DNA from 2 places in the Virgibacillus tibetensis genome. Region 2 is predicted to be linked to the other one. Evidence: riboswitches for the same ligand, from Rfam matches in the RefSeq annotation. Region 2 holds a riboswitch; the other holds the start of a gene.
What was found. A riboswitch is a leader RNA that binds a small molecule or an ion and turns the genes downstream of it on or off. The one in region 2 is predicted to bind S-adenosylmethionine.

Region 1 (8,701 bases), on a different contig from region 2:
CCGCTCTGGAAATACACTACGCTTTTCGCGGGCGGCTGGTGAGCTTCTTCATGCTGACGCATTTCAGAATCTCACCTATGCCTTTCCTCCCGCAGAAGTCTTCGTGTATTTCCTCCGCTGATGTGATGTCCAATTATGGAACGATAGTAATCACGTTATTGATCAAAACATGAATTTTCACTATTATGGCAGTTGATTGGAGCGGAGGACCGTTGACTCCTGCGGGAACAAGCACGTGTCTTACTTTTGTACTAAGTAATCGCAAGTGCAGGTACAGTTCCAATTTTTTAGAAAAAAGCCATTAATAAAGAAAAAGGGGAGAGCAGTGTGAATGATAAGTTGTTAGAAGAATATAACCTAAAATTGGTAAAACTCGATCTTCCCTTTCGTCTAAACCACGTAAATTGTTTTATTGCAGAGGGAGAAAACGGTTGGAAAGTAATTGACGCTGGTCTCCATAACAAGCAAACAGTGAAGAGATGGGAGGATGAATTGGCAGGAAAAGAAGTCACAGACATTCTGGTAACACATTATCATCCAGATCACTTCGGTTATGTTGGCGCTCTACAAGAAAAGACAGGAGCAAAGGTATCCATGACGAAGATTGATGAGGCTAATGGGATGCAGTCATGGCAGGATGCTTCTATCCGTAAATTGAAAGATAATTACATCTTAGCAGGTATACCAAACGAGATTTCTGCTGAAATGACCAGTAACACCAATGAATTTACACCGCTTGTTACACCATATCCTGAGGTGGATCACTACTTTCAAGAAGGTGAGATGGTAAATCTCGGCAGCTATGATTATGAGGTTATCTTTACCCCAGGTCATTCAGATGGCATGGTGGTTTTTTATAATAAAGAGAAAAACATGCTGCTTTCAACGGATCATATCCTACCGAAGATCACACCAAATATTTCTTATTGGTTTCACGGTGATCCTAATCCATTAGGAAGCTACTTACAATCACTGGATAAAATAAAGAAATTGGATGTTGACTTTGTAATTCCTTCGCATGGAGAGCCTTTTTACGGGGCAAACAAAAGAATTGACGAAATAAAATCCCACCATGAGGATCGGCTTATACAAACAGTAGAGGGGGTTCGTAGTGGAGGAACAGTCTACGATACCTGCCAAAAGCTATTCCAAAAAAAGCTAACCATTCACGAGATGAGATTTGCCATTGGAGAAACACTGGCTCATCTTGAATTTTTAAGGTACGAGGGAAATTGTCATAGGGAAATCAGAAGTGGGGAGTACTGGTATTATAGCTGAATAGAGAAACCCAAAACGCTAATGATCATATAAGTGAGCGGTTTGGGTCTTTTTATGCTTCCAACTTAATTTAACGTTAATATAAATCCTTCTAATCAATGCATTAAATAAAAAATAAGACACACAATACAACAGTATTTAATATAAAAGGAGGAGAGATACTATGTCACAGCAACAAGCACAACAAACACTTCAGCAGATTGCTCAGGTCGCTCAACAATTGGAGCAGCAGGAGCAACAAAATGCACAGCAACTTCAACAACGCTAACATGGGTACACAACAATCAATGGCCCAGCGTGAACAAAACGCAGCACAGCAGTTACAACAAATTCAACAACTGGTTGCACAATGTCAACAACAGATGAACCAACAATAATTATTTTCACAGAATGAAAGCACCTCTAAGGGTGCTTTTATTCTGTATTTGGTATGTTACTGGAGATACTACACCATTTAAAAAAAGTACAGGTGTTATGTTACTGTTCTTCATGTTTCCAAAATGTATCTTCCCCGCTAACCGGACAGACTGGGAATTCATCATTATCTTTAAATGTTACTCTTTTACCAGACTGACAGAGATATTCGCCTTTTTTGGGTACGCCCTGTCCTGTTCGATACTGCCGATTGTGTTCATCCATTCTAATAACCTCCATTTTAAGTCTATTGTTATCCTTTGGCAACAGAGCGTTATTTATTCTTATTTAGAATTGTGTTTTGCCACGTTTTTTTACATAAAAAAGGGATTTGAGCTAACTATGTGGAAATAATTAATATGGCAGGAGCGAGGGTAAATCATGATTTAAAAGGCTAGACTATTACAAATGAGAGATATGCTACTGATGCTGAGGTGATCAGATGAAAAAAGTCATGTATATGGTTGGTGCTATAATTATATTAAGCTTAATCCTAATCGTGGCATCTATTTTTCTAAAAAGTAATAGTAAAGAGGCTAAAGATAGCGGGGAGGTCAACAAAATGAATTCACAGAGTAAAACGGAATTCAATGTGGTAGAAGATAATAAATTAAAACAAAATCTCAGGGACTACATACAAAATGAACCAAAATTGAAAGGCGCACTAATGGGTATTAGTATTCGAGAATCCAATACAGGGGAAATCCTATTTGACAACATGGGTGATATACGCCTTCGTCCGGCATCCAATATGAAAATACTGACAGCCACGGCAGCGCTTTCAGTATTAGGGGAAAACTTTACGTTTCCAACAATGGTGCAAACAGATGGTAAACAAAGAGATGATAAGCTTGAGGGAAACCTTTATTTAGCTGGAAAAGGAGACCCGACATTACTGCCAGCTGATTATGACTATTTTGCCCAGGAGCTAAAGGCTCAGGGGATCGAGACAATTGAAGGAGATATTATTGCTGACGATACATGGTTCGACGATGTACGTCTCTCGCCTGATATGATTTGGAGTGATGAACATTTTTATTATGGGTCACAGGTGTCAGCACTTACAGTGTCACCGAATGAGGATTATGATACGGGAACAGTAATTGTAGAAATAATTCCCACAAAAGAAGGAGAAAGGCCATTCGTAACAGTATCACCTGAAACAGCTTACATAATAATTGAAAATACAGCAATCACGGGAGCTAAAAACGATGAAGAGGATTTAAAAGTTGAGAGGGAGCATGGAGGAAATACAATAACCATACAAGGCGTCATTCCAGTTGATTCAGCTAACCAAAGAGAATGGATGGCTGTATGGGAACCAACGAATTATGCATTGGATCTATTTCAGCAAGCACTTAAGAAATATGAAATTTCATGGAAAGGAACGGTAAAGACAGGGCAATCACCAAAGCAAACAACGGTACTTATAACGCATGAATCAATGCCTTTATCGGAGCTGCTCATACCTTTTATGAAATTAAGCAATAATGGAATTGGTGAAATTTTAGTAAAAGAGATGGGTAAGAGAGTTCGAGGAGAAGGAAGTTGGGAGAAGGGAATTGAAGTATTGGAAGAAGAACTCCAAAAACTTGGCGTGAATATAGATACAATCTTAATTAGAGACGGATCTGGCATATCGCATGTAAGCTCAATCCCTCCAAATGAACTATCGAATCTCTTATTTACCATTCAAAATAAAGAATGGTTTCCTGAATTCCTGAATTCAATGCCAGTTGCTGGAAAGGAAGACCGAATGATTGGGGGAACATTGAGAAATCGCATGCATGATCATTCGGTTCAAGCGAAAACGGGAACTATTAATGGGGTTAGTACTTTATCTGGTTTTTTAGAAACAAATAACGGTAATAAGCTTGTTTTTTCTATAATGGTAAATAACTTATTAGATGAAGATGATGGCAAATTAATAGAAGACAAAATAATTGAGATCATTGTTAATGACAGATAAAGCATTGCATGGATTGCGATGCTTTTATTCTTAAGCTTAGGCAATACGATTATATTGCGCTTAATATATTGACAGTTCTAACTTTTTGCCCTATGGTTAGTTATACCAATTAAATAAATTTTTATTTTGTTTCTTATCTAGAGAGGTGGAGGGATATGGCCCTGCGAAGCCTCGGCAACAGGTTTTAATAATCTATTAGAACACTGTGCCAATTCCAACAAGCGCTAGCTTGAAAGATAAGAGGGGAAGAATCCTTCGTGATCTTAAACTCTTTTCTTAACCTGAAAAGAGTTTTTTTGTTTAAAATAGCAAAGAAGAACAGGAGTGGGTACATGAAATACGGATTTTGGTTACCTATTTTTGGCGGATGGTTGAGGAATGTTGAGGATGAAGGTATGCCACCCACATTTGATTATGCAAAAAAAGTTATACAATCCGCTGAAAAATGGGGGTATGATACAACGTTAATTGCTGAATTGTATTTAAATGATATAAAGGGAACAGATGAAGATTCCATAGAGGCTTGGTCGACTGCAGCAGCTTTGGCAGCAGTAACAGAGAAAATTGAGATAATGACAGCAGTTCGTCCGGTTTTTCATAATCCCGCGGTGACAGCAAAGATGGCAGCTAATATAGATCATATCAGTAATGGTCGATTCACATTAAATGTTGTTTCCGGATGGTGGGCTGAGGAAGCTAAACAGTACGGTGCTGATTTCACAGAGCATGATGAGCGTTATGAACGTACCATCGAATTTCTTGAAGTTTTAAAAGGTTTATGGACAGAAGAGACATTTTCATATAATGGTAAATTTTATCAAATTGAAAATACAAAGCTAGCACCAAAGCCAGTTCAACGACCGAACCCATTATTGTATGCTGGTGGAGAAAGTGAAAAAGGCAAGCAGGTTATATCATCTTTATGTGATGCTTATGTCATGCACGGGCATACAGTAGAAGAAGCAAGAGCAAAAATTTTGGATATGAAAGAACGAAGGAAATATTCAGACCGTGAACCATTAAAATCCTTTGGTATGGCAGCCTATGTGATTTGTCGGGAAACGGAAGAAGAGGCACTTGAAGAATTAAAACGGATTACTACTGTTAAAGAATCAGGAGCATATGCCGGATTCAAAGATTTTACAACCAAATCCCAGCTTGAACAACAAATTCAGCTGCAGGATTACTCCGTATCAAATCGAGGAATACGACCCAACTTAGTAGGGACACCTGAACACATTGCTAAGCAGATACTCGAATTTGAAGACGCAGGAGTCGACTTATTGTTATTACAATGTTCGCCACAATTAGAGGAATTGGAAAACTTTTCAAAGCAGGTTATGCCCAAGGTAGAGGAATTGCGAGCAAAAAAAACGGACCAGGAGGTAGTGCAGTGAGTAAAATATATGTGATACATGAAAATAATGAATGGACAGAGCATTTATTTAAAAGATTGGAAGAGTTAGAGCTTCCTTATGAGGATTGGTTATTGGATAGTGGAAAGGTTGACTTGACGTCCGAGCCACCGGAAGGTATTTTTTATAATCGGATGAGTGCTTCATCACATACTAGGGGACATCGATTTGCGCCTGAATTAACGAGTGCGGTACTTTCATGGCTGGAACAAAATGGTCGAAAGGTGGTTAATGGCAGCAGGGCACTTCAGTTGGAAGTAAGTAAGGTATTACAGTATTTGGAACTTGAGAAATTTGGAATCAAAACACCGAAGACGATAGCTGCAGTCGGAAAAGAGGAACTATTGAAAGCTGCAGAGACTTTTGAAGGCATTAAATTTATTACGAAGCATAACCGGGCTGGAAAAGGTCTTGGTGTCCAACTCTTCCAATCTGTCACTGCATTACGAAGCTATGTAGAGGGGGAGAATTTTGAAGAGCCGGTTGACGGTATAACATTGATTCAAGAGTATATCGAATCTCCGGAGTCGTACATTACGCGCTGTGAATTTGTTGGTGGTAAGTTTGTCTATGCAGTTCGTGTAGATACATCTGAAGGCTTTGAACTATGTCCAGCAGATGCTTGTACCATTGATGATTTGTTTTGTCCTGCAGGCGAAGAAGCGTCAGCACCAGATAAATTTCAAATCAGAGAAGGATTTGATCATCCAGTACTTGAAAAATATGAAAAAGTCCTTGCTGCAAACAATATCCAAGTCGCGGGAATTGAGTTCATTGAGGATAAAGATGGAAACATTTATACGTATGATATTAATACAAACACCAATTATAATAGCGATGCTGAAGCTAAGAGTCGTAAAAAATATGGAATGCTGGAAGTAGCTAACTTTCTAGGTAACGAGCTTAAAAGGCTGGAAGGATCTACTACAGCATCGTGAAAATTGTGTCCTTACACCCAACAGCGGGATGTAGGGGCTGTTTTTTTTGTGTAGGTATAGTGAATTCATCAAAACAGGTGATCTACCAGTTATGGATGTTTCCTTCGCATGAAAGTTTCACTTTGATAAATAAGGGTATAATTTTTATACGTTAGAGTGAAAATGCAAGGGGTAGTTTAATGATAGACTCAATGTTATTAAAGGTCATAATCGTCATCGTGTTAGGTATAAGTGCCCAGTGGTTGGCATGGAGGTTTCGATTACCAGCAATTGTAATCATGTCGGTAACGGGTTTACTTGTTGGACCGGGATTGAGAATTGTTAACCCTATTGAAGACTTTGGTGCAATGTACGACCCGATTATTTCAATAGCTGTGGCAATTGTCCTGTTTGAGGGTAGTCTTAACTTACACTTCAAGGAGATCCGGGGTCTTGGTCGGCCGATTACACGTATTGTCACTATCGGCTCTTTGATTCGTTGGTTGCTTGGGGCTTTTGCTGCTTATTTTATTGCAGGTTTGTCCTGGCCTGTTTCATTTGTAATTAGTGCTTTATTTATTGTAACAGGGCCCACCGTTATTCTACCTCTTTTAAGGCAAGCAAAATTAAAATCCAGACCATCTAAAATACTTAAGTGGGAAGGAATTATTATAGATCCTATTGGCGCCTTACTTGCAGTACTTGCTTACCAGGTTGTCCTATTTTTATTTAATAATGATGTTGGTTATTTGTCTTTATTAGTATTTTTTGTTACCTCTGGACTTGTTGGGGTAATGGGGTATTTAATTGCTAAGGTTTTGGGATGGTTATTAGTAAAAGGGTATGTACCAGAATTCATAAAGTCGCCAATCATGCTTGCAGTCGTCATTACTACCTTTACTATTTCAGATTTGATCATGGAAGAGACAGGACTTTTAGCGGTTACGGTTATGGGGATTACGTTAGCTAACCTAAATCTTCCTGCTATTCAGGATATGAGGGCATTTAAGGAAAACGTGTCCACTATATTAATTTCAGCTATTTTTGTTATGTTAACAGCTTCTATTGCAAGAGAAACATTACACGAGATCATGAATATTGAAGTACTTGGCTATGTTGCAGTGATGCTGTTCATTATCCGTCCATTGGCAATTTATATTGCTACCATAAGAACCGACTTGCAAATGAAAGAAAAAATCCTGCTTGGATGGATTGCTCCTCGGGGAATTGTTGCACTAACGGTTGCCAATTACTTTGCTGCTTTATTAATTGATCAGGAGTTTGAAGGCGCAGAAATGGTAAGTGCTATAACATTTGCATTGGTCTTTGGCAGTGTATGTCTCCATGGCTTCTCGTTGGGGTGGCTGGCAAGGAAATTAGGGTTGGCTATGGAAGGCAAGCCAAGTGTTTTGTTAGTCGGAAGTAATCCATTTACTGTCAAGTTCGGTGGCTTTATGAAGGAGATGGGGATTCCGGTATTACTTGTTGATACATCTAAAAAGAGATTGAAGTCTGCTGATGATCACGAGCTTCCTTATGTGAAAACTGAAATTTTAGCTGCAGAATCAGACGGTCAGTTTGATAAACAAACTTACGACTACTTGATCAGCGCTACTGAAACAGAGTCTTATAATGCACTGGTCAGTTCCAGGCATATCGAAGAATTTGGAAGAAGACATGTATTTAAATTAAATACCAGAGAACAACAAGACAAGAAGTCTACTTCACCAATTTGGACCGTAAGTGGCGAAGTTTTATTTTCAGAAGAGATAGTAATAGAAGAGTTAATCGAAAAGGTGGAGACAGGGTATCAATTTAAAAAAACACATTTAACAGAAGCTTATAGTTATGATGATTTTCGAAAGGATAGGAATACCAAAGTGATACCGCTATTTAATCTGAAACCTTCTGGGAAACTGCAATTTTTCACAGATGAGCAAAAAGTAAAGGTGGAGACGGAGGATGTTATTATTAGTTTAGAACCACCTGCCTAAAGACAATAGGCTATATCATTTGATCTCACGCTTATTTCTATTCACATTGTTCAGGCTGGTGGAATAATTAAGTAAGAGGGTAGGTAAATACCCAGCTTGTAACTACATGAAGGAAGTGAGTGTATTGTTTTATCATGTAAAGGAATTACAGTACCACGCAAAGCCAGAACGGCCTGATCCTGTCTATGCTAAAAAACTGCAAGAAATATTAGGAGGACAATTTGGTGAGATTTCTGTAGCAATGCAGTATCTATTCCAAGGATGGAACACTCGTGGAGATGGCAAGTATAAGGATTTATTGATGGATACAGGTACAGAGGAACTGGCACATATCGAGATGCTTGCTACAATGATTGCTAGATTATTAGACGGAGCACCAGATGTGGAACTAGAGGATGCTGCTAAAGATCCGGTTATAGCAGCAATCTTAGGTGGTTCAAATCCGCAGCACACGATTGTATCTGGCTTGGGCGCCATGCCAGCAGACAGTGTAGGTAATCGCTGGACCGCCGATTACATTATTGCGAGCGGAAATTTGCTAGCAGACTTTCGTTCTAATTTGAATGCCGAATCTCAGGGAAGACTGCAGGCTGTAAGATTATATGAACAAACAACTGACCGTGGGGTAAGGGATATGCTCTCTTGGTTGATTGCCAGGGATACGATGCACCAGAACCAGTGGTATGCAGCGTGCCGTGAGTTGGAAGAGAAGGA
Region 2 (8,701 bases):
TAACAACTTGCATGATGTCATTCGCGCCAATAGTAATTAGTACGATATCTGAGTCTGCAACGGCTGACTCAATCTCGGGATTATCCAGACGGTCTAATAATTGACCAGAACGGTTCCCGCGTACGCCAAAGTTATCAAAAGTAACGAGTTGTTCATTTTCATTTATTGTTCGGTCCAAAATCCCAACATATCCACCCTGTTCCTGGTTTCCACCCACACCTTGTGTCAGTGAATCGCCAATCGCCACTACATGTGTTTCCCGCGTTGAAAAGAAGTCAATGGTGCTTTGAACAGCTTCTGCAATTACCGTAGTAAACTGCCTTGGATCCGATTCTTCATTTTCATTGTCCTCTGCCTGTTCTTGGTCTTCCTCATCTTCCTGTGGCTGCTCTTCCGGTGTCTCTTCGTCTATTTCATCCTCTTCTGGAATGGTGACATTATCAAAAGTGGAGGCAGGTTTATTCATTAGCACAAAGATCCCTGTGACAATCAGTAGTAATGCGATACCAGTAATGATCAAACTAACCTTTTTCATGCTTACCACACCCATGCTGTTATGTTATATATACGATATAATGAATTGTCTCATGTATAGTAAAAATCCGAAAGTATTTAATTGAAAATAGTATACTTTTTTCCGTACAGTAAAGAGATAAAAAAATCGCCTTTTAATTAAAGGCGATTTGAAATTCATGGGGTACATGATACACTATTTATTATTTTCCCCCTATTGCTGAAAAATAAACCTAAGATACTACTACAGTTGATTTTTCTTTTTGGGATTTACCGGAATAGATGAGGCAGAAATCCTCAATCATTGCACTTGCAGTAGGAAGGGCTCCTGCCCCGGGACCTTTTAAAGTAAGTTCACCTAGAATATCTGTTTCTATGTTGATCGCATTGTCCACTCCTTCGATAGCGTAAAGAGGGTGATCCCTGGGAAGGCTTACCGGCTCGACCTTAGCCAAGATCCTGCCATCCTCCTTCCAAATGGACGCGATGTGTTTTATCCTTTTATTTGTTAACTGATTTTCCGCAATATCTTTTTCCGATATCGAGGTAATTCCAATTCGTTTTACATCATTCCAGTTGGGCTGTTCGTTATAAATCAATTCACTCAATATCATTAATTTATAAAATGCGTCAAATCCTTCAACATCATTGGTAGGATCTGCTTCTGCATAGCCAAGCTGTTGAGCTTGTTGCAGGGCATCTTCAAAGGCCGCATTCTGATCTCTCATTTCTGTTAGAATGTAATTAGTTGTTCCATTCAATATAGCTTGGACCTTTAGAACGTTATTAGCCTGGAGTACGTGCTGGATCATCTGTATGATTGGTATTCCTCCAGCCGTTGTAGCATCGTAGCCAATAGATACATGATGCTGCCTTGCCAGTTCTCTCAGCTCTTTTCCATGAACTGCGAACATTTCTTTGTTTGCAGTTATGACATGTTTTCCTGCTTGAATGCATTTTTTGAGATAGGAAAACGCAGGCTCTTTTCCAACAATTGCTTCAAATACGATATCGATGTCGGGGTTCTCGGTAATTGTGCGGATATCTGTTACCGTAGTACCGTTCACAGTTGCATGCTTTTCTGGGTGTTCAATTAAAAACGTAGAAACATGAACGGAGCAACCAGTTATGTCCCGCAGGCGTTCTTGATGTGTGTTAATGGTTTGATAAACACCTTTCCCTACTGTACCAAGACCTAATAAAGCTACATTTATGGCCTTCATTTACTTCACCTCCAGGCATTCACTGACCGTGAATGCCCATTATTTCCAAGCCTGTTAAAATCTTCTCGCAAAACTTTTTTAAATGCTAACCGTTTCTGAGAGATTTCCTCTCCAGCGCAGTACTTCCTCATAAAGGTATTTATTAGTAATCACTGTAACGCCGGCAGATTGCGCTTTTTCCAGGGCATTGCTATTCTCACCTGGTTCTTCTACCCAAAGAACTTTCCCTTGTTTAGTAATAAACTGTTCAATAATCGGTGAAGAGATAGTCTGTTGTTTTACCCAAACAGCATCTATTTCGTAAGGAACATCTGCAAGTTCAGACGATTCATTTACCACTATGATATTAAATCCTAAAGATTTTAGTTGTTTGGCATCATTGTTATCTTCAGAACCAATAACAACGATGGCCTTTTGGCGAACATCTCCATTGGAGCGATCAAATGGAGATGACACTAACCACTTGATGGCATCTTCCTCTGTGTTTTGAAAAAGAGCTGGCTGATTCACAGCGGCAGCTATTGCCTGATCTAAATCAAGTAAAATATCTTCTGTAGACTCAATGCCAATGGATAGGCGGATAAGCTCTTCGAAAACTCCGCTTTTCAGTAAGTCTTCTTCACCCAACTGCTGGTGGGTTGTTGAAGCCGGGTGAATGATTAATGATTTTGCATCTCCTACATTTGCTACATGAGACCATAATTTCACGTTATCAATTAAAGCTCTTCCAGATTCGCGTCCACCTTGAATGCCAAACGTTATAATGGAACCATAGCCATTACGCAAGTATTTTTTTGCTAGCTGGTGAGAAGGATGCTGCTCAAGACCGGGATAGTTCACCCATTCTACGGCGGGATGTTTAGTTAAATAATCCGCCACCACTTCCGCATTCTTGGTATGACGCTCGATACGTAAATGCAATGTTTCTAAGCCCTGCAGCAATAAAAAGGCGCTTTGTGGACTTAAGCATGCACCAATATCACGTAATAACTGCACTCGCAGCTTCGTCGCAAAGGCGGCTGGACCAACATCAACATAACGAAGTCCATTATAGCTCGCGTCTGGTTCTGTAAAGCCCGGGAATTTACCGTTATCCCAATTAAAACGTCCCCCATCAACTACAATTCCTCCAATAGTAGTACCATGACCACCAATCCACTTTGTGGCTGAGTGAACAACAATATCGGCGCCCCATGTTAATGGCTTTGTAAGATAAGGTGTTGCAAATGTATTGTCAATAATTAAAGGGATGTTATGAGCATGTGCCACTGCAGCGATTGCCTCGACATCAAAAACGTTAAGGCTAGGATTGGTAATGATTTCACCAAAAACGGCCTTAGTTTTGGTAGTAATTGCAGCTTCAACGGCGTCCGGGTCAGTGCCGTCAACAAATTTAACGTTAATTCCATAACGTGGGAGGGTTGATGCAAATAAGTTATATGTTCCACCATACAGATTGCTGTCAGCGATAATTTCATCACCCGCACTAGCTAAGTTTAAGATTGCAAATGAAATAGCAGCCATTCCTGAAGAAGTTGCTACCGCAGCTACCCCATCTTCCAGTTGAGCAATGCGCTGTTCGAAAGCGTCGACTGTGGGATTTCCAATACGTGAGTAAATATTTCCTGCTTCTGCTAAACCAAAAAGATTTTGTGCGTGTTCCGTGTCACGGAACACATAAGAAGTTGTTTGATAAATAGGTACAGCTCGCGATCCTGTTGCCGGATCTGGTTCTTGACCACCGTGTAGTAATACAGTTTCTGGATTGTGAAAATTAAATTGAGACATAAATAATTCCTCCTTAAAATGTTTTGTATTTTTTTCTTAACTGTGGAAGAGGAGGGAAATCAAAAAGCCCTCTTCCTAAGAAGAGGGCGTATATTTAACGGTCCTCCTCTTATCTTCCAGATCCACCATAGATCTGTAGGATTTAGCACCGTAAAAAGCAAATATAGCTTACTTTAAGGTTGCCGGGCTTCACAGGGCCTATTCCCTCCGCCACTCTAGATAAGAGATTTATTATCTTTATTAAATTATTCTAAATTATATAACCTTTACCACTTGTTTGTCAATGGTATTTTTAAAAAAAGTAATATATCGCAATTTTTGTTTCTTTAAAATCTCGCATTTGATATAAAAGGAGAAGTAACTTGTTACTGACGTAACTTCGCTACGGAAATACACTTCGCTTTCACCACTCCGGGTACAAGTGCAACATCTGCTCAGCTTCACTTCGTTCACTTTGCAGTGTTTTCTTTGCCGCTGGGCGGCTGGTGAGCCTCCTCGTGCTATCGCACTGTGGGGTCTCACCGATGCCTTTCCTCCCGCAGGAGTCTTCGTGTTTTTCCTCCGCTAAGCATTGTGCAATGTTATAAAAAATTCACTTAATGCTTTATAAATTTCGCTGTGGACAGCCGACTCTTACGGAAAGCAACAATTTTTATTCGGTGTTTTGAGTAACCGAAAATGCTCAATGAAATACTGCTATGCTTTTGTAACGAGTAATCGCAAGTACAGGGACAGCCCAATATTTTAGAAAGTAGCCTATAAGAGTGAGGTTATTTAGTTAGCGCTTTATCCTTCAACCTGCGGATTGGCAACCGATATACAGATCCTAAATAAATAATTAATGCTGTCCAAATGAAAGCGAAAGAGATAAGATGTGCACGGGTAAATGTTTCATGGAACAGAAACACGCCAAGGGCCAGCATAATTGTCGGTGCAATATATTGTATAAAGCCTACCATTGCCAGTGGAATCTTCTTCGCCCCGACAGCAAAAAGTAACAAAGGGACCGCAGTAACAGCACCAGCGCCTGCTAACAATAAATTAGTAACAGAAAATAGACTATCTGTTGAAAATGAGCTATCTGGTATGCTAACGAGGTAGATCAGTGCAACCGGTGCAACAATCATGGTCTCGATCGTTAAACCATTCATTGCAGTAATATCTACTGTTTTTTTTAGTAATCCATAAAATCCAAAGCTCGCAGCCAGCAGTAGTGAAATCCATGGGAAAACACCGTAACTGACAGTAAGATATGTAACGCCTATTCCAGCAAGTATGAAGGAAAGAAGCTGTCTCCTTGTTAGTTTTTCTTTTAAAATAACGATGCCTAGCATAATACTTACAAGTGGGTTAATATAGTATCCCAGGCTGGCCTGAATGACATGATCAGTGTTTACTGCCCAGATAAAGAGCAGCCAATTAATACTTATGAAGATAGACGCTGCAGAAATTCCAAGCAGTTTTTTCCTGCTTTTAAGGATCGCTTTGCATTCTTGTATAAATAAGGACCACTTTTGAACTAGCAGCACAACAATTATCATGAAGACAAACGACCAGACGATTCGATGGGACAGGATTTCACCTGCAGGAACATGATCGACTTGTTTCCAATAGATTGCCAGAAAGCCCCACAAAAAGTAAGCACCTGATGTATATAGAATTCCCAGCTTTTCCTGCCTTTGTTCCATCCTATGAGCCTCATTTCTCAAGTAAATTAAGCTAATTTTAGGAGTTAAAATTATAAAAAGCAATTTAAATGCTTTTAAGAGAAATAGGAAAACTCTTTCAATAGGAAGTGTTATAGATTATGATAGTTATAAAGAAGATTATGATTTCAATAATTTTTGGTATAAGGGGGACTATTTATGAGTGAAAAACATAAACATTTTGAAACGGCTGTTATACATGAAGGCTATGACTCTAAAGACATGCTTGGAAGCTTATCTGCACCATTATTCCAAACATCAACCTATTCGTTTGAATCTGCAGAACAGGGAGAAAGACGCTTTGCGGGTGAAGAAGAAGGGTATATCTACTCGCGTTTGGGTAATCCAACGGTAACTGTATTGGAAGAACGTATTGCAGCATTGGAAAATGGGGAACGCGGGCTGGCATTCGCCTCAGGAATGGCTGCGGTCTCCGCTGTCTTAATTGCATTAACAAAAGCAAATGACCATGTACTGTGCTCTTCTGGCCTGTACGGATGTACCTTTGGATTATTAACGATGATGAAGGAAAAGTATAATATCTCACATGATTTATCTGCTATGCATTCGAAAGAAGCAATACGTTCATTGATCAGACCTGAAACAACGTGTATTTATGTAGAGACCCCAATTAACCCAACAATGAAGTTGATTGACTTGAAAATGGTTGCTGAGGTTGCAAAGGAATACGATATTCCGGTTGTGGTTGACAATACATTTTCTTCTCCCTATTTACAGCGCCCGCTGGATCTTGGTTGCGATGTAGTACTTCACAGTGCTACAAAGTATATTGGTGGTCATGGTGATGTAGTTGCAGGACTCGCAGTAGGAAAAAAGGATTTCATGGACTCTGTTGCAATGACAACCCAAAAAGATATTGGTGGAGTTATTGCGCCTTTTGATGCATGGCTGTTGATCAGAGGATTGAAAACGTTGCCGGTGCGGTTGGACCGACACTGTGATAACGCTGAAAAAGTATTTGAGAAACTGCGTAATCATCCGAAAGTAGCTAATGTCTACTATCCAAACGATGAAAGCCATCCGGATTTTGCAATCAGACAGAAGCAAATGAAGCGTGGCGGCGGAGTTATCTCCTTTGATATTGAGGGAACCAGGCAAGATGCCCAAAAACTGCTAAACAACTTAGGATTCTTAAAAATTGCAGTCAGTCTTGGAGATACGGAAACACTTATTGAGCATCCTGCAACGATGACACATGCAGTCATTCCGGAAGAATCCCGTGAAAAAATGGGAATAACAGATCAGCTCATCCGTTTATCAGTAGGCTTGGAAGCGTGGGAGGATATCTGGTCCGATTTAGAACAGGCATTAAATAAAGTTTAGAGAATATGCCTTTTCTCTACTGTTATAATCTATTAATAGAAGACACGTCTGTACTGGCAATTTCAGGTACAGATGTGTTTTCTTTTTTGATATTAAGGACGCTCCCTGTATATGGAATAATCGGAAGCGATTTGCAGTAGGCTTAATAGTATATTGTTTATTTAATAATTGATATATATCCTTAGACACATTGTCATGAATCCAGCTGATTAGGATAGTTGCTGAACACAAGGAAGGGGTAGTTTGTATAGTCCACTGTGAATGACTTATAGCCCTTCGCTCCTTTGTTATGTACAGTCTGTCCGGTTTGGTTGATTAACGAAAAAGAGAGGTTTTGTGCTATATTAGTATTGGTGCTTAATTAGTTGGGAAATTTTACTTACAATTTTAGAGGAGGATACGGGTAATGGAAATACTTTCATACTTGCTTGGATTCATCATGATTTTTAATGTTGCCTTAGGTATTTCTATTATTTTTCTTGAGCGAAAAGATGCCAGTGCCACTTGGGCATGGCTGATGGTATTGCTTTTTATCCCGATAGCAGGTTTCTTTCTGTACTTAATTTTTGGAAAACCGATAAGTAATCGGCGTATTTTTACTTGGGATACAAAAAGCAGATTAGGGGTTAAAACCGCGGTTCAATCCCAACTGCGCTCACTTGAAGAGAAAAACTTTACATTTAAACATAAAGAATGGAAGGAATACGAAGACTTATTCTATTTTCATTTACGAAATGATGATGCTATCTTTACACAGGATAATAAAGTTGATCTGTATACCGATGGGGTTAAAAAATTTGATGCCTTATTTATGGACATGGAAAAAGCGAAGGACCATATTCATTTATTATATTATATTATTCGTGATGATGAATTAGGGAAGCGGCTGGCAGAAGTGCTAATAAAAAAAGCAAACGAAGGCGTGGAAGTCCGTGTATTGTTTGATGATATGGGCTCGCGTTCATTAGGCCGGAAGTATATAAGACGGCTTCGTAATGCAGGAGCGTTGGTTGAAGCGTTTTTTCCACCGAAAATCCCGAAAATTAACTTTAAGATCAATTTTCGAAACCATCGAAAACTGGCAATTATTGATGGGAAAATAGGGTATATTGGTGGGTTTAATATAGGTGATGAATACCTTGGAAAAGATAAGAAATTTGGCTACTGGCGGGATACCCATCTGCGTATTTATGGGGATGCCGTTCGTAATATGCAGACACGGTTTATCCTGGATTGGAACCAGGCTTCTCGAAATGATATCTTTTATGAGGAGAGGTATTATGCTGCAATTCCAGCTGGCGATGTTGGGGTTCAAATAGTCTCAAGTGGTCCCGATTCGGAATGGGAGCAAATTAAAAACGGCTATATAAAAATGATTCTGTCAGCAAAAGAATTTGTCTATATTCAAACACCTTATTTTATTCCAGATGAAAGTCTTCGGGATGCGTTGCGTATTGCCACATTGTCAGGTGTCAAAGTGAAATTGATGATACCAAATAAACCTGATCACCCCTTTGTCTATTGGGCAACCCTGTCTTCGGTTGGTGATTTAATGAATGCAGGAGCCGAGGTTTACATTTATCAGAATGGATTTCTGCATGCAAAAACACTGATCGTAGACGGGAAAATCGCTTCAGTAGGAACAGCTAATATTGATGTACGAAGTTTCCGTTTGAATTTTGAGGTGAATGCTTTCTTATACAGTAAAGATCTTACACAACAACTGGTAGAAGCTTTCAATGATGATATAATGTTATCAACACAAATGACTAAAAAATTATATGAACAGCGTTCGTTGGGTATTCGATTCAAAGAGTCAATAGCCAGACTGATTGCACCTGTATTATAAATAATGCAACAGTACACAAATAGGAGGAAATTTAACATGAAAGAAAAATCGTGTGCGAATTCACTGGCAGTCAAAACTTCTCATGTCCTGCCACCTGACACAAACACTCATGGTACATTGTTTGGTGGTAAATTAATGGCCCATATTGATGATGTAGCTGCAATTGCTGCTGTGAGGCATGCGAGGAAGCCTGTAGTTACAGCATCAACGGATTCAGTAGATTTCCTGGCTCCCGTAAAAGAAGGGCACTCCATTTGTGTAGAGGCATTTGTAACATG

Region 1: linked by a shared signal. The riboswitch ahead of QGM71_RS16945 (LLM class flavin-dependent oxidoreductase) and the one ahead of QGM71_RS12805 (PLP-dependent aspartate aminotransferase family protein) in region 2 are both predicted to bind S-adenosylmethionine.

Annotation. Positions count from the first base shown of each region.
Region 1 is NZ_JARZFX010000011.1:66,949-75,649, reverse strand. It holds gene QGM71_RS16965 (MBL fold metallo-hydrolase) at 328-1,278, shown strand; gene QGM71_RS16960 (hypothetical protein) at 1,543-1,665, opposite strand; gene QGM71_RS16955 (hypothetical protein) at 1,756-1,917, opposite strand; gene dacB (D-alanyl-D-alanine carboxypeptidase/D-alanyl-D-alanine endopeptidase) at 2,135-3,661, shown strand; SAM riboswitch class I at 3,792-3,904, shown strand; gene QGM71_RS16945 (LLM class flavin-dependent oxidoreductase) at 3,994-5,058, shown strand; gene QGM71_RS16940 (ATP-grasp domain-containing protein) at 5,055-6,014, shown strand; gene QGM71_RS16935 (cation:proton antiporter) at 6,194-7,987, shown strand; gene QGM71_RS16930 (manganese catalase family protein) at 8,112-8,701, shown strand, end outside.
Region 2 is NZ_JARZFX010000006.1:23,735-32,435, forward strand. It holds gene QGM71_RS12795 (SGNH/GDSL hydrolase family protein) at 1-535, opposite strand, end outside; gene QGM71_RS12800 (homoserine dehydrogenase) at 747-1,736, opposite strand; gene QGM71_RS12805 (PLP-dependent aspartate aminotransferase family protein) at 1,815-3,524, opposite strand; SAM riboswitch class I at 3,631-3,750, opposite strand; gene rarD (EamA family transporter RarD) at 4,295-5,212, opposite strand; gene megL (methionine gamma-lyase) at 5,390-6,574, shown strand; gene cls (cardiolipin synthase) at 6,981-8,423, shown strand; gene QGM71_RS12825 (acyl-CoA thioesterase) at 8,460-8,701, shown strand, end outside.